DNA from 3 places in the Flavonifractor sp. An52 genome. Region 2 is predicted to be linked to each of the others. Evidence: riboswitches for the same ligand, from Rfam matches in the RefSeq annotation. Region 2 holds a riboswitch; each other region holds the start of a gene.

What was found. A riboswitch is a leader RNA that binds a small molecule or an ion and turns the genes downstream of it on or off. The one in region 2 is predicted to bind cobalamin.
Positions count from the first base shown of each region.
Region 1: it holds a riboswitch for cobalamin, as region 2 does, so the genes downstream of both, B5G06_RS03070 (energy-coupling factor ABC transporter permease) here and B5G06_RS01940 (hypothetical protein) in region 2, are expected to answer to the same signal.
Region 3: it holds a riboswitch for cobalamin, as region 2 does, so the genes downstream of both, cbiD (cobalt-precorrin-5B (C(1))-methyltransferase CbiD) here and B5G06_RS01940 (hypothetical protein) in region 2, are expected to answer to the same signal.

Region 1 covers NZ_NFIB01000005.1:55,710-65,630, reverse strand. Annotated here, with positions in the region: gene hemB (porphobilinogen synthase) at 1-395, opposite strand, end outside; gene cobA (uroporphyrinogen-III C-methyltransferase) at 397-1,881, opposite strand; gene hemC (hydroxymethylbilane synthase) at 1,866-2,756, opposite strand; gene B5G06_RS03095 (NAD(P)-dependent oxidoreductase) at 2,753-4,399, opposite strand; gene cobI (precorrin-2 C(20)-methyltransferase) at 4,396-5,088, opposite strand; gene B5G06_RS03085 (ATP-binding cassette domain-containing protein) at 5,085-5,933, opposite strand; gene cbiQ (cobalt ECF transporter T component CbiQ) at 5,930-6,709, opposite strand; gene B5G06_RS03075 (energy-coupling factor ABC transporter substrate-binding protein) at 6,712-7,008, opposite strand; gene B5G06_RS03070 (energy-coupling factor ABC transporter permease) at 7,022-7,675, opposite strand; cobalamin riboswitch at 7,773-7,968, opposite strand; gene B5G06_RS03065 (sirohydrochlorin cobaltochelatase) at 7,944-8,729, opposite strand; gene B5G06_RS03060 (precorrin-8X methylmutase) at 8,735-9,382, opposite strand; gene B5G06_RS03055 (cobyric acid synthase) at 9,386-9,921, opposite strand, start outside.
Region 2 covers NZ_NFIB01000003.1:95,667-105,587, reverse strand. Annotated here, with positions in the region: gene B5G06_RS01985 (zinc ribbon domain-containing protein) at 1-31, shown strand, start outside; gene recR (recombination mediator RecR) at 80-682, opposite strand; gene B5G06_RS01975 (cupin domain-containing protein) at 701-1,168, opposite strand; gene rpe (ribulose-phosphate 3-epimerase) at 1,171-1,818, opposite strand; gene ilvA (threonine ammonia-lyase) at 2,077-3,297, opposite strand; gene B5G06_RS01960 (toxic anion resistance protein) at 3,463-4,626, shown strand; gene B5G06_RS01955 (response regulator transcription factor) at 4,729-5,400, shown strand; gene B5G06_RS14565 (sensor histidine kinase) at 5,402-7,042, shown strand; gene B5G06_RS01945 (DUF975 family protein) at 7,091-7,918, shown strand; cobalamin riboswitch at 7,971-8,165, shown strand; gene B5G06_RS01940 (hypothetical protein) at 8,319-8,972, shown strand; gene polA (DNA polymerase I) at 9,183-9,921, shown strand, end outside.
Region 3 covers NZ_NFIB01000005.1:39,274-49,194, forward strand. Annotated here, with positions in the region: gene B5G06_RS02975 (cation-translocating P-type ATPase) at 1-2,345, shown strand, start outside; gene B5G06_RS02980 (GNAT family N-acetyltransferase) at 2,348-2,800, shown strand; cobalamin riboswitch at 2,849-3,032, shown strand; gene cbiD (cobalt-precorrin-5B (C(1))-methyltransferase CbiD) at 3,127-4,263, shown strand; gene cobM (precorrin-4 C(11)-methyltransferase) at 4,310-5,065, shown strand; gene B5G06_RS02995 (cobalt-precorrin 5A hydrolase) at 5,062-6,051, shown strand; gene cobJ (precorrin-3B C(17)-methyltransferase) at 6,048-6,785, shown strand; gene cobK (precorrin-6A reductase) at 6,787-7,530, shown strand; gene cbiE (precorrin-6y C5,15-methyltransferase (decarboxylating) subunit CbiE) at 7,527-8,720, shown strand; gene B5G06_RS03015 (cobyrinate a,c-diamide synthase) at 8,717-9,921, shown strand, end outside.

The sequences.
Region 1 (9,921 bases), on a different contig from region 2:
AGGATGCCGCAGTGGCCGTGGTCGGTGTACTCGCACATACATACGTCGGTGATGATATAAAAGTCGGGGTACTTGGCCTTGATGGCCCGAATGGCCTCCTGGACCACGCCGTGCTCGTCCCAGGCGGAGGAGCCGATGGCGTCCTTGTGGGCGGGCAGGCCGAAGAGGATGCAGTGATTTACCCCGGTAGACAGGCACTCCTCCACCGCCTGGCACACGCTGTCGATGCCATAGTGATTCTGGCCGGGCAGGGCCTCAATGGGCCGTACCCCCTGGAGGGTCTCGTCCACAAAGATGGGGTAGATCAGGCTGTCGGGGGACATCCGGGTCTCCCGGCACAGGCGGCGCACCGCGTCATTGCCCCGCAGGCGGCGGGGCCGTTGGATCAGTTCCATATCAAACACCTTCCAAAATGGTTTCCACCAGCGCGTCCATGGTGGCCTCACGGGCCACCCGCACAGGAATTCCGAATTTCTTTGCCTCCGCGGCAGTCTGCTGCCCGATGCACATCCCCACCATGCGCGAGAAATTGACATCCTCACCCACGGAGGAGACGAAGCCCTTCACGGTGGAAGCGGAGGTGAAGGTCACCAGCAGACCATCTGTCCCCTCCACCGCCGCCCGCAGCTCCTGAGAGCGGGGATTTTCATACACCGTGCGGTAGCTGGCCACGTCGTCACAGGCAATGTTACGCCTTGCCAGCTCCTCTGTCAAGGCGGGGGAGCCCTCCTCCGCCCGAAGGGCCAGCACCTTGCCCGTAGCGGGCAGACCCTCTCCCAGATGGGCGGCGTCGTACACCTCCGGCACATAGTCGGCCTTCAAACCATGTTTTTTCAGCTCGCGGTCGGTGCCGGGGCCAATGGCGGCCAGCTTCACGGCACCCAGGGCGCGGGCGTCTTTGCCGTGGCCCTCCAGCCAGTTCCACAGGGCCTCCACCCCGGCGGGGCTGGTAAGGGCCAGCCACTCATAGTCACAAAGCCGCTCCATAGCCTCATCCACCGCGGGACAGGGGTCAAGGGGGAGGGTGGCGATACAGGGGTACTCCCACACATCGGCCCCCAGGGCACGCAGCCGGGCAGACAGGGTACCCGCCCGCTCCCGAGGCCGGGTGACCACCACCCGTCTGCCCTTCAGGGGCAGCTTGTCAAACCAGTCAAAGTCCTCCGCCAGAGCACACACCTTGCCCACCACGATGACGGCGGGGCTCTCCACCTTGGCCTCCTCCGCCGCCTGGGGCAGGGTGCCCAGGGTGGCGGAAATGCGCCGCTGGGAGGGGGTGGTACCCCGCTCCACCACGGCGGCGGGCATATCGGGCTCCATGCCCGCGTCCAGCAGTCCCTTGCAGATCTGGGGCAGGGCGGACACGCCCATCAAAAAGACCAGGGTGCCCTTTGTGCGCACCAGAGCCTCAAAATCAATGTCCAGCTCCTTCCCCGCCCGCTGATGGCCGGTGACGATGTGGAGGGAGGAGCAGCAGTCCCGGTGGGTCACCGGAATACCCCCGTAGGCGGGGGCGGAGATGGCGGAGGTGATGCCGGGCACCTCCTCAAAGGAAACGCCGTGCTGGGCCAGCAGCTCCAGCTCCTCGCCGCCCCGACCGAAGAGGAAGGGGTCGCCACCCTTCAGGCGCACCACGTTCTTGCCCTCCAGGGCCTTGTCCAGCAGGATCTGGTTGATCTGATCCTGGGGTACCGGATGGCGGGCTGCCTGCTTGCCCACGTCGATGTGCTCGGCTTTCTCGGGCATCATGGCCAGGATGGCGGGGCTGACCAGCCGGTCATACACCACCACCTCCGCCCTCTGGAGGGCCTCCAGCCCCTTCCGGGTCAGCAGGCCGGGATCGCCCGGGCCTGCCCCCACCAATGTTACTTTACCAGGCATGGATTTCCCTCCTTCATGGAATTGGCCAGCTGCTCCGCCAGCGCGGTTCCCTGTTCCTTGGGTCCGGAGATCTTGTCCCGGAACACCTGCCCGGCCTCGTCCACATAGAGGCCGGTGAGGGTGATGGTCTCCCCCTCGATCACGGCGTGGGCGGCAATGGGAGAGGAACAGCCTCCGTCCAGCTTGCGGACAAAGGCCCGCTCGGCCTGGGCGCACAGGGTGCCCGCTTCATCCACCACGCCGCTGAGATAGCTCAGGTCCTCTCCGGCCCGGGTCTGGAGAGCCATAATGCCCTGGCCCGCCGCCGGGATCATCTCCTCCACGGTAAAATACCGGGTGATGCGTCCCTCCAGCCCCAGCCGTTTCAGACCGGCGGCAGCCAGCACCAGGGCGGAATACTGGCCCTCGTCCAGCTTGCGCAGGCGAGTCAGCACATTGCCCCGCACCGGAGCCACCTCCATGTGGGGGAACAGGGCCTTGAGTTGCACCGCCCGCCGGGCGGAGGCGCAGCCGATGGGCTTGGCGGGGTCCAGCTCGGTCACGCCCTCAGGGAGTACCAGCACATCCCGGGGGTCCTCCCGCTTGGAGAAGCCCGCCAGAGGAATGGCCGGGTCCTCCTCCATGGGCAGATCCTTGCAGCTGTGTACCGTCAGATCCACCCGGCCGTCCAGCAGGGCAGCGTCCAGCTCCTTCACAAAGAGGCCCTTGCCGCCGATCTTGTCCAGGGTGCGGTCCAGGATCTTGTCGCCGGTGGTCTTCATGGTCACCAGCTCCAGGGTGATCTCCGAATGATGGGCGCGGATGGCCTCCATCACCAGCTCAGACTGAATGACAGCCAGCTTGCTCTCCCGGCTGCCCAAGCGTATGGTCTTCATTCCAATCCCTCCAGTACGGCCCGGATGGCCTTGGCGGCCCGAGCGGTGCGGGCGTGGTCGTCTCCCCGCCCCGCCACTCCGGCCACGATGTTGTCCCCGGTGCAGATGGCGGGGAAAAAGAAGGTGCATTCCTCCGGGGCGTCGGCCACGCTCACCGGGATACCCAGGGCGCGGGCCTCCTCCCCCACAGCGCGGTTGACGGAGCGATCGTCGGTGGCGGCCACCGCAATAGCGGCGCCCGCCAGATCGCCGGGGGCATAGGGCCGTCCTTCCCACTGTATGCGCCCGTCCAGGGGTTTACACCTGGGGGCGATAACGGTGACCTCCGCCCCGAAGCGGGCCAATACCTCTGCACGGCGGCAGGCCACCACGCCGCCGCCAATGACCACGGCAGTTTTCCCCACCAGGTCAATAAAAACTGGAAAACGGAAGTGCTTTTCCGGCGGCAGGCTCCACCGGAGCCGGGCGGCAGTATGCACTTCAATCTTGGCGGCGCACCGCTCCAGATCCTCCGGGGTCAGGTTGTCCTTCAGCCCACCGGACAGCAGGTCCACCGCACGACTCACCGCCAGCTCCACCAGCTCCCGGGCCTCCGGGCCCTCCAGGTCGGTGGACAGCACACGGGCGGCCACCGCCTGCTTCACCCGCTCCAGGCCGGGCAGGCAATTCTTATAGTTTTCCCACTGGCTCAGCCGGTCCAGATACTTTTCCACAATGGCCGCCGCCTCCGGTGGAAGTTCCCGGCTGGCATCCACCCCCAGATCGTCCACGTTGTACAGGGTGAAGCCAGGCAGGGTGGCTACCTGGGGCTCAATATCCCGAGGGATGGCCAGGTCGGCCAGCACCCTGGGCGGGTGGGACAGCTCCGCCAGCTCCCAGGCCGTCACAGTGTAGTGGGGGCTGGTGGTGGCGGAGATGACCAGGTCCATGCCCTCCATAGCCTGATACCGCTCCTCATAGGGGGTGACGGCGCACCCGGCGGGCACCACGGTCTCCCCGTGGTGATAACTGCGCAGGGTCACGGTGACGGCGCATCCCGCCTCGTAAAGGAGGGAAGCCGACAGCCGGCCCATCTCCCCGTTGCCAATGACCAGGGCCTTCCGGCCCTTCAGGCCTTCCAGATGGGCGGATAGCCGGTCCACGGCGGACCGGGCCGCCGACCGGGGCACCCCGATGAAGCGGACCTTGGTTTTGATCTCCTTGCCGGCGGCGGCGGCATTGCGGAACAGGGTCTCCAGCACCCCGTCCGCCGTGCCCGCCTCCCGGGCGGCCTGAACAGCGCCCTTCACCTGGGTGACGATCTGATCCTCCCCCCAGATCTGGGAGCGCAGGCCACCGGCCACCTCCATCAGGTGGCGGGCCGCCTCCTCCCCCGTCCGGGTGACAAAGGCAGCCTCAAAGGGGGCGTACTCCACCCCCGCCTCGGCGCACAGCAGCCGCCCCGGATCGGGGAGAGGCCCCTCTCCGCAGGAGATGTAGAGTTCGGTGCGGTTGCAGGTGGACAGCAGCACGCAGCCCTCCACCCCTTCCCGGCGGGACAGGCGGCGATCCAGCTCCAGCACCTGATTGCGGGTGAAGGACAGCTGTTCCCGCAGGTCGATGGGGGCTTTATGCCAGTCCAGGCCGGTCATGATGAGCTTCACACCTGTTCCCCCTTTTTCACCAGTACCACCGAGAAGTAGCCGCTGCCCTCCTCCAGGTCGGCAAAGTGGGGGCATACCAGCTCCCCCTCCATGCCGCAGTTGGCTACCAGGGAGGCCCGGCCCAGCAGGCCGTGCTCCTCCAGGGTGTTTTTCAGGGCGCCGATCTCCTTGCCCGCCTTCATGAACACCAGGTTGGCGTCCAGGTCCAGGCAGTCGGACACATCCTTGTGGGAGGCGGGGACGATGAGCAGCCGCTCGCTCTTCTCACACAGGGCCATGTTCAGCTTGGCGGCCACAGCACAGAAGGAGGGAACACCGGGGATGATCTGGGCGTCATACCCACGGGCCACCACTTTTTTGTGGAGGTAGAGGTAGGTAGAGTACACCGTGGGGTCCCCCAGGGTGATGAAGGCCACGTCCTTACCGGCGTCCAGGGCGGCGCACACCAAGTCGGCGTTGCGCTCATAGGCCCCGTCCAGGGCGGCATGGTCCCGCACCATAGGGGCCTCGCAGGTCAGCAGTTCCTTGCCGTCGGCCAGTTCTCCCACGATATTGAGGGCGGTCTTTTCTCCCCGGCCCGCATCGGGCACGGCCAGCACCGCCGCCTGGCGGATAATGCGCTCTGCCTTCTTGGTCATCAGTTCGGGATCGCCGGGGCCAACCCCCACGCCGTACAACATTCCTCTCATTGGTTTTCCTCCTTGAGCATTCGCAGGATCTCCCGCCGGGCCGCCCCGATGGTGGCGGCGGACCGGTCGGCGTCCAGGCCGTCCACCTCCCGCAGCACCTCCATCAGGTGGGCGATGCGGGGCAGACGGAGATGATTGGCACGCAGGGCCGCCGGGTCGGCAAAGAGCTGCTCCGGCGTGCCCTCCAGCAGCACCTTGCCCCCGCCCAGCAGGTAGGCGTAGTCGCAGTACAGGGGCACGATGTCCATGTCATGGGTGGCGATGAGCACCGTCATACCCAGCTCGTCCCGCAGGCGAGTGAGCAGCTTCATGATGTCGCTCACCCCCTGGGGGTCCAGTCCGGCGGTGGGCTCATCCAGAATGAGCACCTCCGGCTCCATCACCAGCACTCCGGCGATAGCCACCCGCTTCTTCTGGCCATAGGACAGGGCGTGAGTGGGTTTGTCCCGCAGATGGGACACGCCGGTGCGCTCCAGGGCGGCTTCCACCCGGCGGCGGACCTCCTCCGCCGGCAGGCCCAGGTTCACCCCGCCGAAGGACACGTCCCGGTACACGTCGGCGGAGAAGAGCTGATCGTCCGGGTCCTGGAACACGATACCCACCCGGCGGCGCAGCTCCAGCAGGCCCTTTTTATCATAGCGCACCGGCTGGCCGCCCAGCAGCACCTTGCCGCTCTTGGGGGTGAGCACCCCGTTGAGGCTGAGAAACAGGGTGGATTTGCCCGCCCCGTTGGCCCCCAGAATACCGGTGACCTTGCCCTTTTCCGCGGCAAAGGTAATATGGTCCAGCGCTACGGTGCCGTCCTCATAGGTATAGCACAGATCTTCTGCCTGGATGGCCTTCACGGCAGCAGCCTCCCTTCCACAAACCAAATGGCGATCTGTCCCGCCGCCGCAAATACGGTGAGGGGGAGCAGCCCCCACCCCGGACGGTAGGCGTCGTTCAGGGTGGTGAGACTGCCGGTATAGCCCCGGGACTCCAGGGCGGTATAGATACGGTCGGCCTTTCGCCATGCCCGCAGGAACACCATGGAGGCCAGCATCCCCAGGGAGGACACCGACCGGCGGAAGCCCTGGTAGCCCAGCCGGGAATCCTGGGCGGTGCGGATGTTGGAGGCCGTCTCCGCCAACACGAAGATGAAGCGGTAGATCAGCTCCATCAGCTCCACCAGCAGCTTGGGCACATGGAGCCGCCCCAGGGCCATGGTCAGGTCGGTAACGGGGGTATTGAGGGAGAGAAAATACATACATCCCACCGCCCCCAGGGCCTTGCAGAAAATCCGACCGCCCATCCACAGGCCATCCATGGTAAAGCCCCACAAACTGTCACCTACCGGAATGGCGGCCACCATCTCCGTCCCGGCGGGGTAGGCCCCCGCCACGATGGTAAGACAGCCAATGACCAGGAAGATCATCGGCACCTTGAGAAAATGGAGGTACACCCTGGGGGAGAGTCCCCCCAGGGCAGTAATCAGCACCCCCATCAGAAGCAGGGTAAACAGGCCCACCGCCACGCTGTCGCAGCACAGGCAGATCACCAGAGCGACTACCGTCAGCAGCAGCTTGGGCATGGGAGACACCCGCCGCAGGCGGGACTGATAGGCGTAGCGGTCGGTGCCCATGGTCAGTTCGTTCCTTTCTCTTTCCCGTCCGGCTTCTTGGTGATGCGGCCCAGAATGAAGCCCACCACACCGGCGCCGATGGCGGCCTGGAGGGCGAAGAGCATGGACTCCACCTCGCCGCTGGCGGGCTCCAGAATGGGCTCAAACCAGGGCTCATAGTCGGGGTTAAGCTCCGTAATGGCCTCCTCAGCCTGGCCGTCCGCCCCGCCGAACTCGGCGTCGGGCAGCAGCCACAGGGGTACAGCGGCAATGACCGCCACCAACAGGATCAAAATCAAATTTTTCTGCCAAACTTTCATATCCGTCCCCTCCTTACAGCACCTGCAGCTCATGGAGCTCGGTCTTGCTGTACTTCTCCAGCACGTTGAAGATCACCACGGTAAGCAGGCCCTCGGCAATGGCCAGAGGGATCTGGGTCACGGCAAAGATGGTGAGGAACTTCACCATGCCGCCGTTGATGACCCCCAGCTGGACCGAAGTGACCACATAGGTGAAGAGGTCACCCAGGGCGGCGGCGGCAAACACCGCCACAGCGGCAGGAGCCTTGGCCTTCCGCAGCAGCTTATAGACCAGCCAGGACACGATGGGCCCGGCAATGGCCATGGAGAATACGTTGGCGCCCAGGGTGGTGAGGCCGCCGTGGGCCAGCAGCAGGGCCTGGAAGAGCAGCACGATCAGCCCCAGCACCGTCATGACCAGGGGCCCGAACAGGATGGCGCCCAGGCCCACACCGGTGGGGTGGGAGCAGGAGCCGGACACCGAGGGGATCTTCAGGGCGGACAGCACGAAGGCGAAGGCGCCGCACATGGCCAGCAGGATCTTGGCCCGGGGGGCCTGATCGATCTTCTTCTTGATGGAGAAGAAGCCGGCCACCACGAAGGGCACGCACACCGCGCCCCAGCCAATGGCCCAGTTCACCGGCAGCATACCCTCGGCGATGTGCATGGCGGAGGCGCTCATGGTCATCAGACCCAGCAGCCCCACCAGCACCGCCGCGGCGCGGACGGTTTTGTTGGCAGTCAGAGTTTTCATGGTTGTCTCATCCTTTCCTATCACTCGTAGGTGGGTGGTTTCCGGGCCGGGCAAGGTTTTCCGGCTTGAGTCTCTCTGCCGCCGCGCGTCTTCCCAGGTTTCCCCAGTGACATGGTGCCCGGCGGCTCTTCTCTTACGGCAGCGGGACTGCGCGGGATTTCCACCCGGCTTCCCTTTTCCCAGCCCTCTATGCAAAACAGGCTTACGCCTGGAGTTGTTTTGCCTCTCCGGCGTGCTTGACAAAGAGGGCCTGGATGCTGGGGAACTCTCCCAGGCCCTGGAGCACGCAGTTGACGGCGTAGCCCTCCTGCTCCAGCAGGGACTTCCAGGAGTCCTCCTCATCGCCTGCCAGGTCGTTTTTGGCGTGGTCGCCCGCCACGATCATCAGGGGACGCAGCTCTACTTTGGTAGCGCCCAGCTCCTGGATGCGGCGCACTGCCTCTCCAAAGCCGGGGTAGCCCTCTACCGTGCCGATGACGACGTCCTTCCGGCCCAGGTCGTGGAAGACATACTCCAGCAGGGCGTAGCAGGAGTTGGCGAAATGCTCGGTGCCGTGGCCCATGTAGAGGATGGCCTTGCCCTCCTCCGCCTCCGGCAGGTCGTGGAGCAAAGCCTCCACCGCGTCCAGATAGTCCCCGGTCTCGGTGAGCAGGGGGCGGCCGAAGGTCAGCTTCTCAAACTTCCCCGCAAAGGGGGCGGCCAGGTCCATCATCTTGTCATACTCGTCGCCGTTCATGATATGGGTGGGCTGGACCAGCACGTCGGTGTATCCCTCCGCCGCCAGCTTCTCCAGGGCGGCGGGTACATCGTCGATGTGGGTGCCCTCTTTTTCCAGCTTCCGCAGGATCATACCGCTGGTGAAGGCACGGCGCAGGGTGCGCTCCGGAAAGGCGGCGGCCAGAGCCTTCTCGATGGCGGCGATGGTCTTTTCCAGGGTGTCCCGGTGGCTGGTACCGAAGGACACCGCCAGAAGGGCTTGTGTATTCATATCCTTCACTCCCGTACGTTGTTGCTGGCCTGATAGAGCAGGGCGTTGCAGATGGCGGCAGCCACGTTGCTGCCACCCTTGCGGCCCCGGGCCACGATGTGGGGGGTATCCATGGTGAGGAGCAGCTCCTTGCTCTCCACCACATTGACGAAGCCCACCGGCACGCCGATCACCAGAGCAGGGGCCATCTTCCCCTCTTCAATCAGCTCGCAGATCCGCACCAGGGCGGTGGGGGCGTTACCGATGGCCAGCACCAGGGGGCCCTCCAGCTGGGCGGCCCGCTCCATGGACACGGTGGCCCGGGTCTCCCCCCGGGCCTTGGCCTCAGCGGCCACGTCCGGGTCGGACATAAAGCATACGGCCTTGCCGCCAAACTTCTCCAGCACCTTCTTGTTGATGCCGGAAAAGGCCATCTGGGTATCGGTGACGATGGTGCAGCCCCCCTTGATGGCGGCGATGCCCGCCGCCACCGCGTCAGGAGAGAACACCAGGTTGTCGGCGTAGTCAAAGTCGGCGCTGGTGTGAATAGCCCGTTTGATGATGGGCAGCTGGTCAGCGGGAAACTCCCGGTCCCCCAGCTCCTGACCGATGATCTCCATACTTCTGGCCTCAATGTCAGCGGGGGCCACCCGCTGCAACTCTATCTTTTTCATGGGTCATTCCTCCCCGTTCAGGATGCGGTAGATCCGCTCCATGTCCAGACTGGCCCGCAGGCCGTCCGCCAGCTTGTCATACTGCCGCTGGGCGTACTCCTGCCAGTCCACGCTGGCGGCCTGGCCCTCCAGACCCTTGGCTTTCAGCAGGCAGTTCACCAGAGCAGAGGCCACGCCGGCCTTGTCAAAAATACCATGGACGTAGCAGCCCCACACGTTGCGGTTGCTCAGGCCGTCGGTGTGTGCCTCCCCGGTCTGGGTGGTAAAGCTCACCAGCGGCGGGGCGTCGCTCTCCGTCTTGCCCATATGGATCTCATAGCCCTCAAAGGCCACACCGGCCATGGGAGCAAAGATACCGTCGGCAGCGGCAAAGGTGCCGGTCACCTGGGTGCGGGTCTTCTCCCCCTGGAACACAGTCTCAGAGGGCAGCAGGCCCAGCCCTGCCAGGGTGCCGCCCCCCTCCACCCCGTCCGGGTCGGAGACGGTGCTGCCCAGCATCTGATAGCCGCCGCAGATGCCCACCACCGCGCCGCCTTTGG
Region 2 (9,921 bases):
AAAGCGGTCCTATCTGTTCGTTAATCGCTGATCATAAAATAAAAAAAGAGTTCCGCGCCACTGGCGCGGAACTCTTTTTTTACATTTCCCGGCGGCCCTCCAGGGCACGCATAAGGGTGGCGTCGTCGGCATATTCCAGATGACTGCCTACCGGAATACCGTAGGCCAGCCGGGTCACCCTGACCCCGAAGGGGCGCAGCAGACGGGAGAGATACATGGCGGTGGCCTCTCCCTCAGTGTCCGGGTTGGTGGCCATAATGACCTCGCTGACCCCGCCTTCGGCCACCCGGTTTACCAGCTCCTTCACCCGCAGCTCATCGGGCCCCACATGGTTCATGGGGGAGATGACGCCGTGAAGGACGTGGTACACACCGGGATACTCCCGGGAGCGCTCCATAGCGGCCACATCTTTGGGGTCTGCCACCACGCAGATGACTGAGGGGTCACGCTTGGGGTCCTGGCAGATGGGACACAGGCCGTCTCCCTGGGAGAAATTCTGACAGACCGGGCAGCAGTGGATGGCGGCCTTTGCCTCGGTGATGGCCTGAGCGAAGGCGGCGGCATCCTCCTCCGGCAGGGAGAGGACATAGAAGGCCAGCCGCTGAGCGCTCTTCCGGCCAATGCCGGGCAGCCGGGCGAACTGCTCCACCAGCTGCTCCAGCGCGGGGGGAAAATATTGCATAGATGAAAACATCCCTTCTTAGAGATCGATCCCCTGAGTGCGGGGAGGGGAACCCGCCTGGATGAGGGCGTCCACATCCAGGGCGCGGCAGCGCAGGTCCAGTTGGGGACAGGCTACCCAGTCCACGTCGGGGAGTTCCTGACCGTATTTCACCGTGTGGGCCACCGTGCCTGGCAGCAGATAGGAGTTGTGGGGCACATTCAGCGGGCAGAGATAAAAATCGCCGGTGTGCAGCACCCGGGGAATAAGGGCTCCGTCCCGCTCCTCCACCACCAGCATAGTGCCCTGCTGAATCACATTCAGCTCATGGACATACCGATGGAGGTGGCTGTTCTGCCAGCCGCTCTGGTCGCTGGCCTCGGTACGGATGTAGGAACTTCCGTCACAGGCGCACAGCCGGAACCGCAGCTCGCCGTTGTCCATCCGCTCATGACGGGTGGTGATGCCCAGGTCTTTGGCCTGCCGGTCGGTCAGGGGCGCAGGCATAGTCAGCCCTCCCGCAGGGCGGCGATGGCGGCAGCGGGGTCCACCGCTCCGTACACCGCGGAACCGGCCACCAGGGTATCGGCGCCGGCGGAGATCACCTTCCCGGCGGTCTTGGGACTGATCCCGCCGTCTACCTCCAGACGGCAGGCGGGATTATAGCGATCGATGAGGGTACGGACCTGATGGATGGTGTCCAGCTGGTGTTCCATAAAGGCCTGGCCGCCGAAGCCGGGCTCCACCGTCATGACCAGCACCATATCCAGGTTCTCCAGATAGGGGAGAATGGCGCTGGCGGCGGTGATGGGCCGCAGTGCTACCGCCTTTTTCACCCCGAACTCGTCCATGAGGCGGAGCGCCTCGGCGATGCGGGTGGGGTGGTCGGCCTCCAGGTGGACCGACAGCAGGTCGGCCCCCGCCTTGGCAAAGGCCTCAATGTAGTGCACCGGCTTGTCGATCATCAGGTGCACGTCCAGGAACATATCGGTGCACTTGCGGATGGACTGGACCACCGGTACGCCGATGGTGATGTTGGGGACAAAGCAACCGTCCATGACGTCTACATGGAGCCAGTCGGCGGAGGATACCCGCTGGATATCCCGCTCCAGGTTTACAAAATCGGCGGAGAGGATGGAAGGGGCGATCTTGATCATCATTTACCACTCCATTATCAAAAAAGATGGGGAGAACGGGCAAAGAGCCTGTCCCTCATTGGCGGATGGGCCGGGGCAAAGGGAAAGTTGGGAACATAAGATACAGCAAGCGGATGACGCCCGGGGCCCCGCCGCTCCCCCCGCGTACCCACGGGCTGCCGGCCCGGCGGTCTATGCTCCGGAATCGCGCGCCGCATCATATAGTGTCCGGGGGAGCGTGCTCCCCCGGACACAGTTGGTTTGCGGGGGCCGGTCCGCTTAATTATAGAAGTCGTTGGTGTGGCACTCCCGGGCCTGATAGCCGGCAGCACACATGGCGTCCAAAATGGCCCGCTTGTGGGTGTGGCCAAAGGCCTCCAGGGTAACCCGCAGCTCCACGCCGCTCTGGCGATTGATGTTGATAAACTGGTTATGCTCCAGCTTGATGATGTTGCCGTTGGCCTCGGCCACGATCTGGGCCACCCGCAGCAGCTCGCCGGGACGGTCGGGCAGCTGAACGGAGAAGGTGAATACCCGGCCCCGGTTGATGAGACCGTGCTGTACCAGGCTGGCTACCGTGATCACGTCCATGTTGCCGCCGGAGAGGACAGGCACCACGTTCTTGCCCTTGCACTTGAGGTGATTCAGGGCGGCAATGGGCAGCAGACCGGCATTTTCCACGATCATCTTGTGCTTTTCCATCATATCCAGGAAGGCATCCACCAGTTCGTCGTCGTCGATGGTGATGATGTCGTCGATGTTCTGCTGGATGTAGGGGAAGATCTGGTCGCCGGGGGTCTTGACCGCCACGCCGTCGGCAATGGTCTCCACCTTGTCCAGGGTGACCACATGACCGGCATCCAGGCTGGCCTTCATGGAGGCGGCCCCGGTGGGCTCCACGCCGATGACGGCGACGTTGGGATTGAGCAGCTTGGCCAGGGTGGACACGCCGGTGGCCAGTCCGCCGCCGCCGATGGGCACCAGGATCACGTCCACGTCGGGCAGGTCCTGGAAGATTTCGTAAGAGATGGTGCCCTGGCCGGTGGCGATGGCGGGATCGTTGAAGGGATGGACGTAGGTCAGGCCCTCCTCAGCAGACAGCTTGGCGGCCAGCTCGGCGGCGTCGTCAAAGGTCTCGCCGTGGAGCACTACCTTGGCACCGTAATCCTTGGTGTTGTTTACCTTCACCAGGGGAGTGGTGGTGGGCATGACGATGGTGGCGCTCACGCCGGCCTGCTGGGCGGCGTAGGCCACACCCTGGGCGTGGTTGCCGGCGGAGGCGGTGACCAGACCCTTGGCCTTTTCTTCCTCGGTCAAGGTGCTGATTTTATAGTAGGCGCCCCGGATCTTGTAGGCGCCGGTGACCTGCATATTTTCCGGCTTGATGTAGATATGGTTGCCGGTTGCCTTGGAAAAGGCGGTGCTGTAGACCAGACTGGTGTTCCGGATGACCCCGGAGAGCACGCTGCGGGCCTCCTTAAATTCTTTCAGGGTGAGCATGGGGCAAGACTTCCTCTCTAAAAACGGAATATCGGAATATGTTTTTAATGATACTGACTTTTTGAGGGAAAGTCAACGTGTTCTTGACAGGGGAATGGGGGAACGGTACAATGATTTGGAAGAACAAGCCGGCGCTGCCGGTATGGAATATGGAGGGACGCAGTCATGGCTGACAACATGGATTTTACCCCGGAGCTGACGCTGACCCCGGATCTGGGTACCGCCGCGGCGGAAGCGCCTGCCGCGCCTCAGTTGAGCCTGGACCCCAACGCCAGTGAGGAGGCCAAGGCCATTCAGTTGGACGAAAGCCAGCTCACCGAAGCTGAGCGCAAGATGGTGGATGACTTTGCCCAGAAGATCGATCTGACCGATACCAATCTGGTGCTCCAGTACGGCGCTGCGGCCCAGAAGAACATTGCCGGTTTCTCGGAAAATACCCTCAACTCGGTGCGTACCAAGGATCTGGGCGAGGTGGGACAGGCCCTGTCCTCTCTGGTGGTGGAGCTGAAGGGCTTCGGCGGCGAGGAGGACGAGAAGGGCTTCTTCGGCTTCTTCAAGAAGAAGCGCAACCAGCTGGAGGCCATGAAGGCTTCCTACTCCAAGGCGGAGACCAACGTGAATAAGATCGTGGAGGTGCTGGAGGCCCACCAGGTGACCCTGATGAAGGACATCGCCATGCTGGACCAGATGTACGACCTCAACACCAAATATTATAAGGAACTGACCATGTATATCCTGGCGGGCAAGAAGCGCCTGGCCCAGGTGCGGGCCGGAGAGCTGGAGCAGCTGCGTCAGAAGGCGGCCCAGAGCGGCGCCCAGGAGGACGCCCAGGCCTATAACGACCTGGCCAATATGTGCACCCGCTTTGAGAAGAAGATCCACGACCTGGAGCTGACCCGGATGATCTCCATCCAGATGGGGCCCCAGACCCGGCTGATCCAGAACAACGACACCCTGATGCTGGAGAAGATCCAGTCCTCTCTGGTGAACACCATCCCCCTGTGGAAGAGCCAGATGGTGCTGGCCCTGGGGCTGGAGCACTCCCGTCAGGCCACCGCCGCCCAGAGCGCGGTGACCAACATGACCAACGAACTGCTGCAAAAGAACGCCGATATGCTGAAAATGGGCACTTTGGAGACCGCCAAGGAGGCCGAGCGCTCCGTGGTGGACCTGGAGACCCTCCAGCATACCAACCAGCAGCTCATCTCCACCCTGGATGAGGTCATGAACATCCAGCAGGAGGGCGCCCAGAAGCGCCGGGAGGCCGAAGCGGAGCTGGGCCGTATCGAAGGCGAGCTGAAGCAGAAGCTTCTGGAATTGAGAGGCTAAGCAGGAACAATTAAAAGGCGCTGCAATATCATTGCAGCGCCTTTTTTGACATCAGATGGACATATCTTTTTGCTATCCTGTGAATGAAAGGAGAGGGGAGCCATGGCGGACCATATTCTGGTGGTGGAGGACGAGGCCCGTATCCGTGATATTATTCGGGACTACTTTACTGCTCACGGTCTGGACTGCGATCTGGCCCGGGACGGGGAGGAGGCCCTGGACCTGCTGCGGGACCACGACTACGATGCCATGCTGCTGGACGTGCTCATGCCAAACCTGGACGGCTTTTCGGTCTGCCGGGTGGTACGCGCCAAGAGCCGGATGCCCATCCTCTTCCTTACCGCTCTGGGCAGTGAAGAGGATGTGCTTCAGGGGTACGCCCTGGGCGCGGATGACTATGTGACCAAACCCTTCTCCCTGGCGGTATTGCTGGCCAAGACAAAGGCGGTGATCCGCCGCAGCCGGGGAGCGGGAGATAGTGAGATCTTGAGATGCGGAGCCATTGCCGTGGACCTTGCTGGACATACCTGCACCGCAGCGGGGAAGCCGGTAAGCCTGACCAAGCGGGAATATGACCTGCTGCTCTGCCTCATCCGCAACAAAGGTCAGGTGCTCAGCCGGGACCGGCTGCTGGACAAGGTGTGGGGCATCGACTTCGAGGGAGGCCAGCGGGCGGTAGACGTACGCATCAAGAGTCTGCGCTCCGCTCTGGGGACTGCCGGGAAACAGATTAGGACGGTGTTCAAAACAGGGTATCGAATGGAGGGGGACTGACATGAAGAATGGACGGCTCCTGCTGAAACGTTTTGTGCTGATGTCAGTGATCTTTCTGCTGCTGTGGGGGGCGGTCATGGGGGCCGCCGTCTGGCGGAACAGCCAGTGGAGCCGGGAAGATGTCTCCCGGCGCATGAATGAATATCGTATGGGATTCCAGCGCAACAGCCAGCTGACCTGGTCGCCGGGGACGCATACCGGGGTGGTGTACTTCGGGACCTGGGACCCGGAGCGGGCAGACATACTGCTGAGCCGGAATACCTATCTGCTGGGCCGCTATGGGGGACAGCTGGTGAGTCGGGCCTATGACAAGGAGGGGAGCCTGCTGGGTCAGAGCCAGCTGCTCACGGCCTCGATCACCGTGTATCCGCCGGGAGATACCGTGCATTTTGAGGATTATGATCTGCTCTTTGACCCGGTGATGACGGACGAGGAGCAGGTGGCGGCGGCCCGCATTCTGGAGGAACACCCCTGGCTCACCGGGTCGGAACCCTACGGCAACCCGGAGCAGGACAGCTTTGAGGGAGTGGTGGTCACCGGCTGGCGGGATGGGGCTGTGATCTATCCACAGAAGGTGGTACTGAAGTTTGCTGACGGCCCTGTCACCCTGATGGAGTCGAAAAGTGGTTTTTTCCAGGGAAAGGAACTGGAAGAATATCAAGCCTTTGATGTGCAGATCTACGCCGCCTTGGTAGGGGCAGGCGGGCCGGAGGCCCGGCTGGAAGCGTACCAGGCCATGGAAGAGAAATTGGACCAGCTGGAGTTATATTGGGAGGAACACGGTGGAAGCATCGCCCTGGGGGATGGAGTGACCATGATGACCCCGTGCGAAGAGATGACCCTTGCCACCACCTATCAGCTGCCTGATACTTATTATTTCTATGGGTTGGGTCCCCTTGCCCTGAGTACCCTGGGGGCGGCGGTGGCCCTGGCGCTGTTCACCGCCTGGCTGGAGAGTCGGGCCATCCGGCGGGAACGGGCCTTCGTCCGGGGGGCGGCCCATGAACTCAAGACTCCTCTGGCGGTGCTGCGCACCCATGCCGAGGCCCTGCGGGAGGACATCGACCCCGCCAAGCGGGGCCAGTACCTGGACACCGTAGTGGCTGAGAGCGACCGGATGGCGGCCCTGGTGGGGAGCCTGATGGACCTGGCCCGGCTGGAGAGCGGCGGCAAGGTGGAGCGGGAGCCCCTGGATCTGGCCGCGCTGGTGGAGAATGGTGCTGCACGGCTGTCCCTGCTGGCGGAGGAAAAGAACATTGAACTGCGTACTCAACTGGCCCCGGCATCCATGCTGGGGGACCGGCTGCGGTTGGAGGAAGTGGTGGACAATCTGGCGGACAATGCCCTGCGCCACTGCACCCCCGGCGGCGCGGTGACCATTGCCCTGGCCCAAAAGGGACGGCGGATCACGCTGACCGTGGACAATGACGGCCCCGTCATCCCGCAAAAACATCTGGACCGCCTGTTCGAGCCCTTCTACCGGGGGGATGAGGGCCGCAGCCGGGCGGACGGAGGTACCGGTTTGGGCCTGGCCATTGTCCGGGCGGCGGTGGAGGCCCATGGAGGCCGCTGCTGGGCGGTCAACCGGACGGGGGGCGTGACCTTTACGGTGGTGCTGCCCGGGTTGCAATCGGAAACATGATGTGGTATCATTTCCTCAACAAGGTAGAAACGATTGTGAGGGAGTACCATGGGATATAACCGTCCTGAGTCCAAGTGGCTGGCACGGGATGCCATGCGGGGGGCCTATCCCCACCCCATGCTGGTGACGCTGGTGTATGTGCTGCTGACCGGTGTACTGAGCAGTGTGGTGCTGAATTTTGTATCTGAGCCTTTTCAGGCTGCCTATTTTTATCTGACAGAGACCAGCTATGAAGTGGAAGAGATCCTGACCGCCATCTTTACCCCCCAGCGCATTGCGGTGATTCTGGTCATGGAGCTGCTGCTGGCGCTCTATAGCTGGGTGATGGATTACGGATATACCTCCTATAGCCTGCGATTGACCCGGCGGGAAGGTCCCAGCTACCGAAATCTGCTGGATGGCTTTTATACGATAGGACGGGCACTGGCTGTGAATTTCCTGTCGGCCCTGTTTGTGTTCCTGTGGGGGCTCATCGGTATGGCGGTCTATGTGGGCTTTGTGTTCCTGGCCTATCTAATGCACAGCGTCACCCTGATCCTTGTCGGCGCTTTGATCATGCTGGTTTGGATGATTGCCATATCCTATCGTTACCGGCTGGCGGTCTACTTTCTGCTGGACCACCCGGAGATGGGCGCCCTGGAGGCCATTGGCCACAGCCGCCACGCCATGCGGGGCAATATCATGGCACTGTTCGTACAGGACCTGTCCTTCCTGGGATGGCTGATTTTGTCTCCCTTCACCCTGGGTATTCTGAGCCTGTGGATCGGCCCCTATATGGGGGCGGCCAATGCCAATTTTTATAACTGGGTGGTGTATGGAGCCTTTCCTCAGCGGCCTCAGCCCGGCGGGTGGAACGGACCTTACGGCGGGATGTAACCAAAGTAGGCATTGTATTTTCGGACGAAGATGATATAATAGAAACAACAACTGAATCCAATCAGCGGTTGGTAGCTGTCCGTCCTCAGGGGCGGAGCTTTCAATGGGAATGCGGTGCAAGTCCGCAGCAGCCCTCTCTACTGTAAGGATGACGAGCGCTCATAAGGTCACTGTCCGGGTACGGATGGGAAGACGGGCGTAAGGTTGAATCCAAGCCAGGAGACCAGCCAGCCGCGACGGTAACGCGCATATTCGGCGGGGAAATGGCGCGTGACAGCACAGGCATTTGAGCTGATGAAAAAAGAGTTTCCCGTCCGGGAAACTCTTTTCTTTTGCTATGGCCTGGGCCATGGATGTCCCCGCCGGAATCCATTTGCAGCGGCAGGGAGGTAGTAAAGCTATGGAACGGACCGGAAAGAACAGATTGTCCCAGCGGGAATTGAATGAATATCGCCAGTGGCTGGCGGAACTGGAGGAGGAGATGACCGATACGCCCGGATTATCTCAGCAGCTGGATGGAGATCTTACCCTCTATTTTTCCCCGGAATGTCCCATTGGCAGACAGGTGTATACCAGCTTTTCCGACGAAGAACTATTGGAGTCACTGGTGGAGACCATGGAGGGGCGCAATGGTTCGCCCCGTCCGGAGCGGCTGCTGTGCGTCTACCGCTGGTATCTGGAAAAGCGCTTTGGTTCCCTCCATCATGCCTGTTGGCGGGCCCGGGGCAGGAGCCGCCAGCAGGCGGCAGAGCGGATGTGGCCGGCGGACTGGCCCGAGCGGGTGGACACCCTGCCCTTCCTGAAGCGGTGCGCGTCCCGGGGCGTATGCCTGGATGAGGACGCCCGACAAACACTGGGGGAGTACTGCGCGGCGGTCCGGCGGACAGGTCAGCCTCCCTGCCGGGAGGAGCTGCCCGGGGAGCTGGATGTATTGTTCAGACAAGTGGGCTGCACCTGGCAGACCGGACTGGAATTGCTGGGCATTCCTGCGCTGAGCAAGTCTGTGCGCCGGCATATGCGGCGTTATTGGGCGCGGAATGTTAGCCATGCCTGAAGCCGGAGGGGAAGGACCTTCCTGATACCGCCGTCTCAGAAGGATCTATATCCTGCTGGCTTCTGCCGAGGGGTATTTGGCCTCGGCACGCATAGCGGTCACCATTGTGAGGTGACCCGGCGGGCGTTTCTCTTGTATGGGACGGAGAAAGCTGGTATACTATAACCTGAGATTTTATGTCCGGTGTGCCGGACAGCAGGAGGTCCTTTCATGAAGCTTATGGTCATTGACGGCAATTCCATCATCAACCGTGCCTTTTACGGCATCAAGCTGCTCACCACCAAGGACGGCACCCCCACCAACGCTGTCTATGGCTTCGTGAATATCCTGCTCAAGCTGATAGACGAGGAACAGCCCGACGCCCTGTGTGTCACCTTTGACCGGAAGGCCCCCACCTTCCGCCACCTGGCCTATGAGGGCTACAAGGCCCAGCGGAAGGGAATGCCGGAAGAACTGGCGGCTCAGCTGCCCATCCTGAAGCGGGTGCTGGAGGCCATGAACATCCCTCGCTATGAGATGGATGGCTGGGAGGCCGACGACCTCATCGGTACCATCTCGGTGAAGGATACCGCCGCCGGGTGGAATACCGTCATCGTCACCGGCGACAAGGACTCCCTCCAGCTGGTCACCGATACCACCCGGGTGAAGCTGGTGTCCACCCGCATGGGCCAGACCACCACCAAGGAGATGACCCCCGAGGCCTTCCGGGAGGCCTACGGCTTTGATCCCATCCACATGGTGGACCTGAAGGCCCTGATGGGGGATACCAGCGATAACATCCCCGGTGTCAAGGGGATCGGTGAAAAGACCGCCATGGACCTGATCCAGCGCTACCACAGCGTGGAAGCCATTTATCAGGATCTGGAAAGCGTAGAGGCCAAGCCTGCCGTGCTTAAGAAACTGACCGAAGGGGCAGACCAGGCTAAAATGTCCTACGACCTGGCCCTCA
Region 3 (9,921 bases), on a different contig from region 2:
GCCTGACCATGGCCCAGGTGCGGGAGCGCCAGCAGAACGGCTGGGCCAACGATCCGGTGGAATCCCCCACCAAGACCGTGGGGCAGATCGTGCGGGCCAACGTCTTTACCTTCTTCAACTTCATCTTTGTGGTGCTGGCTGCTCTGCTGATCTTTGTGGGATCGGTGGAGGACCTTTTGTTCCTGCTCATCGCCATGGCCAACACCGGCATCGGCATTTTGCAGCAGCTGCGCTCCAAGCAGACCATCGACAAGCTCAACCTGCTGGCCGCCCCCCGGGCCAACGTGGTGCGGGAGGGACAGCTGGGCTCGGTGCCCGCCGCCCATCTGGTGCGGGACGACGTGGCGGAGCTGGCCTCCGGCGACCAGATCCCCGCCGACGCCACGGTGCTGGCCGGTCAGGTCCAGGTCAACGAGGCCCTCATTACCGGCGAGGCCGACGCCATCGTCAAGCGGCCGGGAGACGCCCTGCTTTCCGGTTCCTTTGTGGTGGCGGGACGCTGCCGGGCCCGGCTGGACCGGGTGGGGGCCGACTCCTACGCCGCCCGCCTTACCCTGGAGGCCAAAAAGGACGTCACTGTGGGCAAGAGCGAGATGATGTCCTCTCTGGACAAGCTGATCCGGGTCATCGGTATCCTGCTCATCCCCATCGGCATTGCCCTCTTTGCCAAGGAATATTTTATTGTGGGCCGCACCTTCCAGGAGACGGTGGTGTCCACAGTGGCCGCCCTCATCGGCATGATCCCCGAGGGCCTCTACCTGCTGACCAGCGTGGCTCTGGCGGTGAGCATGATCCGGCTGGCCCAGGGCAAGGTGCTGGCCCAGGATATGAACTGTATCGAGACCCTGGCACGGGTGGACGTGCTGTGCGTGGACAAGACAGGCACCATCACTGAGCCCCGGATGGAGGTGGGCGAGGTGGTGTACCTGGACCCGGAAAAGTACGCCGAGACCGAGGTCACCGAGATCCTCAACGCCTTTTATCAGGTTTCCGAGGCGGACAACGATACTGCCCGGGCCATGCAGAAGAAGTTCCACGGCCGGTCGGCCTGGCACGCGGAAAAGGCCATCCCCTTCACCTCCGCCACCAAGTGGAGCGCCGCCGTCTTTCCCGGCCACGGCGCTTATCTGGTGGGCGCTCCCGAGTTCATCCTGGGGCCCCGGTACGGGGATCTGAAGGAGCAGGTGGACCCCTGGTCCGCCAAGGGCTACCGGGTGCTGCTGGCTGCCGAATACCAGGGGATGCCCGACCAGAAGGGGCTGGACCCCCGGCGGGTGTGCCCCATGGCCCTGGTACTGCTGTCCAACCGGGTGCGGGAATCGGCACCCAAGACCTTCCAGTTCTTTGCCGAGCAGAAGGTGGCCGTTAAGGTCATTTCCGGCGATAACCCGGTGACGGTGGCCGAGGTGGCCCGTCAGGCGGGCATCCAGGGGGCGGACCGCTATGTGGACGCCGCCACCCTCCACTCCGATGCCGACATGGACCGGGCGGTGCGGGAGTTTACCGTGTTCGGCCGGGTCACTCCCGACCAGAAGCGCAAGCTGGTCCAGGCCCTTCAGCGGGCGGGCCACACCGTGGCCATGACCGGCGACGGCGTCAACGACGTACTGGCCCTGAAGGACGCCGACTGCGGCATTGCCATGGCCTCCGGTGCGGAGGCCGCCTGCCACGCCGCTCAGCTGGTGCTCCTTAACTCCGACTTTGCCGCCATGCCCAAGGTGGTGGCGGAAGGCCGTCGGGTCATCAACAACATCCAGCGTGCCGCCGCCCTCTATCTGGTGAAAAACATCTTCTCCTTTTTCCTGTCCATCATCTCTCTGTTTGCCACCTTCCCCTACCCGGTGACCCCGCTGCAGATCTCCTTCCTCAGCGCCGTCACCATCGGCGTGCCCTCCCTCTTCCTGGCTCTGGAGCCCAACCACGCCCTGGTGAAGGGAAAATTCCTCACCAATGTGTTCCGGGCGGCCCTGCCAGGCGGCCTTACCGACCTGATTATCGTGCTGGGGCTGGAGGCCTTCTATCTGGCCTTCGGTTTCACCACCAACGAGTTGTCCACCATGTCCACCATTCTGCTGGTGGTCATCGGCCTGCTGGTGCTCTATCAGGTGTGTAAGCCCTTCGATTGGAAGCGGCGGGTACTGATGATCGCCATGTCTGCCTCCTCCGCGGTGGCCATTATCTGGTTTGGCGCCAGCTTTGGCCTGAGCCAGCTGACCATTCAGTCCTTCCTGGTACTGGTGGTGTTCCTGGGCCTGTCCTACCCGGTAATGAACGTGCTGCTGAAGGTATGCCAGTACGGCGCTCTGCTGTGGGACAAGGCCAGACACCTGCGGCACCGCACATGAGTTTGACGGTGCGTCCCTATCGCCCGTCGGACTGCCCCATTCTGGCGGAACTCTTTTATCAGACGGTCCATGGGGTGTGCGGGCGGGATTATACCCCGCAACAGCTGGATGCCTGGGCCGATGGCCAGGTGGATCTGGCGGCCTGGGATGCCTCCTTTCAGGCCCACACCACTTTGGTGGCGGAGTGGGACGGCGTCATTGTGGGCTTTGCCGACCTGGCCGACGGCGGCTATCTGGACCGGCTCTATGTACACAGGGACTATCAGCGTCGGGGGATTGCCGCCGCCCTGTGCGACGGCCTGCCCGGCGCCCGGCTGACCCATGCTTCTCTCACCGCCCGGCCCTTCTTTGAGCGCCGGGGCTGGCGGGTGGAGCGGGAGCAGCAGGTGGAACGCCATGGGGTCAAATTGACCAATTTTGTCATGGTATGGGAACCGCCCTGTGCGCTCATATGACAAGAAATTACCTTTACTTTTCCTCTGCGTCCTGATATAATGAGCGGAGAATTGAATCGTATCCGCAGTTGTGGCAGTGCCGCGAAAGGGGAAGCCGGTGCAAATCCGGCGCAGTCTTACCTCTACTGTAAGCGTGGACGAAGGCGCAAATACCATTGGCCCGTGGGGCTGAGAAGGTGCGCCGGAGGAGGAAACGCAAGCCAGGAGACCCGCTGCAGGGATACCGTATTGCGTAGCTCTGAGGTGGAGAGGTGCGGCATTTTTTCATTGAAAAAGGCCCTCCCCAAAGCTGGGGAGGGCCTTTTTGTGTCGAAGGAGGCGGTCTGGTGCTGGAACTGTATATCCCGGTGGGGAACAAGCAGCTGCGCTGCGGCTATACCACCGGCACTTGTGCCGCCGCCGCTACAGCCGGGGCGGTCCGGCTGCTGCTTACCGGGGAGGCTTTGCCCGCGGTGCGGGTGGATACCCCTGCGGGGATCACGGTGGAGGCTGAACTGCTGGAGCAGTCCGCCGGAACCGGCTGGGCCAGCTGTGCCGTCCGGAAGGACGGCGGGGACGACCCGGATGTGACAAACGGTACCCTGATTTTTGCCCGGGCGGAAAAAACCGGCGCCCCCGGCATTATCATCGACGGCGGTACCGGCGTGGGCCGGGTGACCCGGCCCGGACTGGACCAGCCGGTAGGCGCAGCTGCCATCAACTCCACCCCCCGGCGGATGATCCGGCACCAGGCGGAGGAGGAGATGGCCAGGGCGGGCTATACCGGCGGGCTGTCCATTACCATTTCGGTGCCGGAGGGGGAGGCCCTGGCCGCCCACACCTTCAACCCCCGGCTGGGTATTGAAGGGGGCATCTCCATCCTGGGTACCAGCGGCATCGTCCGCCCCATGAGCGAGGCCGCCCTCATTGACTCCCTCTACCTGGAGCAGGATATAGCCAAAGCCGCAGGCGTGACCGATCTGCTGGTTACCCCCGGCAACTACGGGGATTCCTTTGCGGAGGGGAACCTGGGGCTGGACCTGACCCACCGCTGCACCTGCAGCAATTATATCGGCCACGCCATCGACCACGCTGCCGGGCTGGGCTTCCGATCCTTCCTGCTGGTGGGCCACCTGGGCAAGCTGATTAAAGTGGCGGCGGGGAACATGAACACCCACTCCAAGGTGGCCGATGGCCGGCGGGAGACCCTCACCGCCCACGCTGCCCTGGCGGGCGGGAGCCCGGCGCTGCTGAAAGCCCTCTTTGCCTGCCCTACCACCGATGCCGGGGTGGAGCTGCTGAAGGAGGCCGGGCTGCTGGAGCCGGTGATGGCCTCCATCGCACAAGCCCTGGAGGAGGTATTACGCCACCGGGCCGGGCCGGACCTGGCCATCGCGGCGGTGTTCTTCTCCAACCAGTACGGACTGCTGGGAAAGACAACAGGGGCTGACAACTTGCTGGCTCTGCATCAACATCAATCGTAGGGGCGACTTTTACGGCCGTCCGCCGATACAGATAGGAGTTTCGATTATGGTACATTTCATCGGCGCGGGCCCCGGTGGGGCCGATCTCATCACCGTGCGGGGAGCTAAGCTGCTGGGGGAGGCGGATGTCATCATCTATGCCGGTTCCCTGGTGAACCCCGCCCTGCTGGATTATAAAAAGGAGGGCTGCCAGGTCTATGACAGCGCCAAGATGACCCTGGAAGAGGTCATCGAGGTGATGAAGGAGACCGAGGCCAGAGGGGGCACCACCGCCCGGCTCCACACCGGCGATCCCTCTCTGTACGGCGCCCACCGGGAGCAGATGGATGAGCTGGATCAGCTGGGCATCTCCTACGACGTGACTCCCGGCGTGTCCTCCTTCTCGGGAGCCGCCGCAGCCCTCTGCGCGGAGTATACTCTGCCTGACGTATCACAGTCGGTTATCATTACCCGTATGGCGGGACGCACTCCTGTGCCCGAGGGGGAGCAGCTGCGGAAGATGGCCTCCCATGGCTGTACCATGGTGCTCTTCCTGTCCACCGGCCTGCTGGAGCAGGTGGAGGAGGAGCTGATGGCGGGGGGCTATTCTCCCGATACCCCAGCGGCCATTGTGTACAAGGCCACCTGGCCGGAGGAGAAGGTGTACCGCTGCACTGTGTCCACTCTGGCCAAAGCCGCCAAGGAGAACCATGTAACCAAGACGGCCCTCATTACCATCGGTTATTTTCTGGGGAACGATTACCAGCGGTCCAAGCTGTACGACCCCACCTTTACCCATGAATTTCGGGAGGCCAGCAAGTGACGGCGGCCATCATCGCCTTTACCCGGCGGGGGGCGGTCTTGGGCCGTACCCTGGCCGACGCCTTGGAGGCCACCCTCCATGTGCCCGCCCGGTTCGCCCCCGAGGTGGGAGCGGAGGCCTACGACAGCCTGGAGGGCTGGACCGCCAAAGCCTGGACCGAGGAGGATGCCCTCATCTTTATAGGGGCGGCGGGCATCGCCGTTCGGGCCATTGCTCCCTATGTGAAGGATAAGTTTACCGACCCCGCCGTGGTAAGCGTGGACGAGGCTGGACGGTTCGTCATCCCCCTGCTGTCCGGCCATGTGGGCGGGGCCAACGAGTTAGCCATCAAAGTGGCCGCCCTCACGGTTGGTCAGGCGGCAGTGTCCACCGCCACCGACGTCAACGGCCTGTTCGCCGTGGACGTGTGGGCCAGGGAGCGGGACATGGTCATTACCGACCGGGTGCTGGCAAAAGAGGTGTCCGCCGCCCTGCTGGAGGGGAAGCCGGTGGGCTTTGTCAGCGACTTCGGCCACCCCTGCCCGGAGGGGCTGACCGGGGACCATGCGGAGCTGGGGGTGTGGGTCACCTATCGGAAAGGAAAGGGACCCTTTTCCCGCACCCTGCGGCTGGCCCCTAAGGGGCTGGTCCTGGGCATTGGCTGCCGGAGAGGAACTCCCATGGAGACCATCCAGGCGGCGGCGGATGAGGCCATGTCCGGCTATGAAGCCCAGGCGATGGCCCAGGTGGCCACCATTGATCTGAAAGAAAACGAGCCCGGCCTGCTGGCCTTCTGTGCCGCCCATAACCTGCCCCTGTCCGTCTTTTCGGCGGCGGAGCTGGAGCAGGCGGAGGGAATATTCACCCCGTCTGCCTTTGTGGCCCATATCACCGGGGTGGACAACGTGTGCGAGCGGGCGGCAGTGTGTGCCGGAGGGACTATTCTGGTGCCCAAGCAGGCAAAAAACGGCGTCACCGTGGCGGTGGCGGGAAGGAAGATCCTATGAAAAAAGTAACTGTCATCGGACTGGGCCCCGGCGGAGGCGCCGACCTCACCGGGCGGGCCCGGGCCGCTTTGGAAGGGTGCGACCTGATCGTGGGCTATACCGCCTATATCGAGCTGGTCAAGCCGGATTTCCCGGAGAAAGAGGTGCTGTCCACCGGGATGCGCCGGGAGGTGGACCGCTGCCGGGCTGCCGTGGAGGCCGCCCTCACCGGCAAGGACGTGGCGGTGGTGTGCTCCGGCGACTCCGGCGTGTACGGCATGGCGGGGCTCATCTACGAGGTGGCCCAGGACTATGAGCCCATCGAGATCGAAGTGGTGCCCGGCATCACCGCCGCCTGCGGCGGCGCCGCCGTGCTGGGCGCTCCTTTGACCCACGACTTCGCGGTGATCTCCCTGTCCGATCTGCTCACCCCCTGGGAGAAGATCGAGAAGCGTTTGAGTGCTGCCGCCCAAGCGGACTTCATGATCTGCCTCTACAACCCCTCCAGCCGGAACCGGCCCGACTATTTGCAGCGGGCCTGCGACATCCTGCTGCGGGACAAGGACCCCAACACCGTGTGCGGCACCGTCCGCAACATCGGCCGGGAAGGGGAGGAGGGCAAGCTCCTCACCCTGGCCCAGCTGCGGGACACCCAGGTGGATATGTTCACCACCGTGTTCATCGGCAACAGCCAAACCAAGGTGCTGGGCGGTAAGATGGTAACCCCCCGGGGCTACCTCCAGCGGGGGGAATAAGATGAACATCCTGCTCTTCGGCGGCACCGGCGAGGGGAGAGAGTTGGCCCAGTGGCTGCTGGGTCAGAAGATCCCCACCCTGGTGTGCGTGGCCACCGACTACGGCGAGACCCTGCTCCCCCCCCAGGCGGAGGCCCATGTGGGCCGGATGGACCGGGGGGAGATGGAGGCTCTGATGGCCTCCCGCCCCTTCACCCATGTGGTGGATGCTACCCACCCCTACGCCGTGGAGGTGACCGCCAACATCAAGGCGGCGGCGGAAGGGGCCGGTCTGCCCCTCCTGCGGCTGGTGCGCCAGTCCGACGGCGAGGATCTGTGCCACAAGGCGGGAGACATGGCCGGGGCGGCGTATATGCTGGAGCGGTTGCCGGGTAATGTGCTGCTCACCACCGGCAGCAAGGAGCTGGACGCCTTTGCCAGGCCCGGCCTGGTAGAGCGGTGCTATCCCCGGGTACTGCCCATGGCGGACTCCCTGGACCGCTGCCTGAAGCTGGGCTTTCCGCCCAAAAACATCATCTGTATGCAGGGCCCCTTCTCCAAGGAGCTGAATGTGGCCCTGCTGAAGCAATATCACATCAAGACTCTGGTGACCAAGGACACCGGGGGTTACGGCGGGTTCCGGGAGAAGGCGGAGGCCGCCCGTGAGGCGGGGTGCGCGCTGCTGGTGGTGGAGCGGCCCCGGGCCGAGACTGGCCTGACCCTGGAGGAATGTAAGGAAAAGCTGCTGCGGGAGGGAGAAGCATGAAAGTCTATCTCATCGGCATGGGCATGGGCGCCCCCGAGACCATGACGGTGTGGGCGCTGGAGACCGTCAAGGAGTGCTCCACCCTGGTGGGCGCTCCCCGGCTGCTGGAGCCCTTCCAGGAGAGCCACAGCTGCGTCCCTCTCATCGCCGGAAGCGATATCGCTGAATACATCGAAAAGCAGCAGGAGGGCCCCATCGGGGTGCTCCTGTCCGGGGACACCGGCTTCTACAGCGGAGCCAAGCGCCTGTGGGCCCTGCTGGGTAATCACGAGGTCATTACCATTCCCGGCATCTCCTCCCTCAGCTACTTCTGCGCCAAGCTGCACACCAGCTGGCAGGACGTGAAGATCGTCAGCGCCCATGGCCGCAGCCACAACGTGGTGGGGGAGATCCAGCGCAACAGCCGTACCTTTGCCCTTACCGGCGGAGCCACCAAGGCGGAGGACATCTGCAAGGAGCTGACCCGGCGTGGTCTGGGCGATGTTACCGTCTCGGTGGGAGAGCGGCTGAGCTACCCCGACGAGCGGGTGGTCACCGGCACCGCGGCGGAGCTGGCGGAGCAGTCCTTTGCCGACCTGTCGGTGGTGCTGGCCGAGAACCCCGACCCGGTGGTGCGGCCCTTCAACTCCCCCGGCCTGCCCGACGGCGCTTTCCTCCGGGGGGACGTGCCCATGACCAAGGAGGAGGTGCGCACCCTGGCCATCTCCAAGCTGCGGCTGGAGGAGCACCATGTGGTGTGGGACGTGGGGGCCGGCACCGGCTCGGTGTCGGTGGAGTGCGCCCTGGCCTGCCCCGCCGGGCAGGTGTACGCCGTGGAGAAGAAGGAAGAGGCTGTGGCCCTGCTGGAAGAGAACAAGGCCCGGTTCCACACAAGCAATCTGGTGGTGGTGCCCGGCACCGCTCCAGCGGCGTTGGAGGACCTGCCCGCCCCTGACCGGGTCTTTCTGGGGGGTACCTCTGGTGAGCTGGAGGAGATTTTAAATATCATCTTCCGGAAAAATCCCGCCGCCCGGGTGGTGTGTACCGCCGTTACCCTGGAGACGGTGGCCGAGGCCGCCCGGCTCTTCGCCCCCTTGGAGGGGGCTGATATGGTGCAGGTGTCCGCCACCCGCACCCGGCAGGCGGGCCGGTATCATCTCATGGACGCCCAAAATCCGGTGTGGATCTTCTCCGGGGAGGGACGCGCATGAGTACCCCCCGGCTGCTGCTGTGCGCCCCCGCCAGCGGAGGGGGCAAGACCACGGTTACCTGCGCCCTTTTGCAGGCCCTGATGGATCGAAGAATCAATCCCGTGGCCTTCAAGTGCGGCCCCGACTACATTGACCCCATGTTCCACAGCAAGGTTATCGGGGCCAAGAGCCGCAACCTGGATCTGTTCTTCCTGGGGGAGGACCGCACCCGGTCCCTGCTGGAGCACAACAGCGTGGGGTCCGGCCTGGCCCTCATCGAGGGAGTCATGGGCTACTACGACGGCATCGCCATGAGCCATGAGGCCAGCGCCTACCATCTGGCCAAAGCCACCCGCACCCCGGCGGTGCTGGTGGTGGATGGCCGGGGAAGCGCCCTCACTCTGTCCGCCGTGGTCCACGGCCTGAAAACCTTCCGGCCGGACAGCGGCATCCAGGGCGTTATCTTGAACCGGGTGTCCCCTATGCTCTACCCCCGGCTAAAGGAGTGCATTGAGGCCGAGACCGGCGTCACGGTGTACGGCTTCCTGCCCAGCCTGCCTGACTGCGCGTTGGAGAGCCGCCACCTGGGCCTGGTCACCGCCGACGAGGTGGCGGGCCTGAAGGAGAAGCTCCACAAGCTGGCCGCCCAGGCGGAGCAAACCATGGATCTGGACGGCCTGCTGGCCCTGGCCGCCTCCGCCCCCGACCTGGACGCCGGGCCTCTGGACCTGCCGGAGCCGGTAGAGGGTACGCCGGTCATCGCGGTAGCCCGTGACAAGGCATTCTGCTTCTACTATGCCGACGGCCTGGAGCTGCTGGAGAAGCTGGGAGCCAGGCTGGTGGAGTTCTCCCCTCTGGAGGACCAGGCTCTGCCGGAAGGCACTTGCGGCCTCTACCTGGGGGGCGGCTACCCGGAGCTGCTGGCAGAGCAGCTGAGCCAAAATACCGCCATGTTGGCCGCCATCCGGGACGCGATGGCGGGTGGCCTGCCCACCGTGGCCGAGTGCGGCGGCTTCCTCTACCTCCACGAGATGCTGGAAGATACCAACGGAACAGACTGGCCCATGGCGGGGGTGATCCCCGGCAGGGCCTGGAATACCGGCAAGCTGGGCCGGTTCGGCTATGTGACCCTCACCGCCCGGACCGACGGCCTGCTGTGTCAGGCGGGGGAAGAGCTGCCCGCCCACGAGTTCCACTACTGGGACAGCCAGCACCCCGGCGA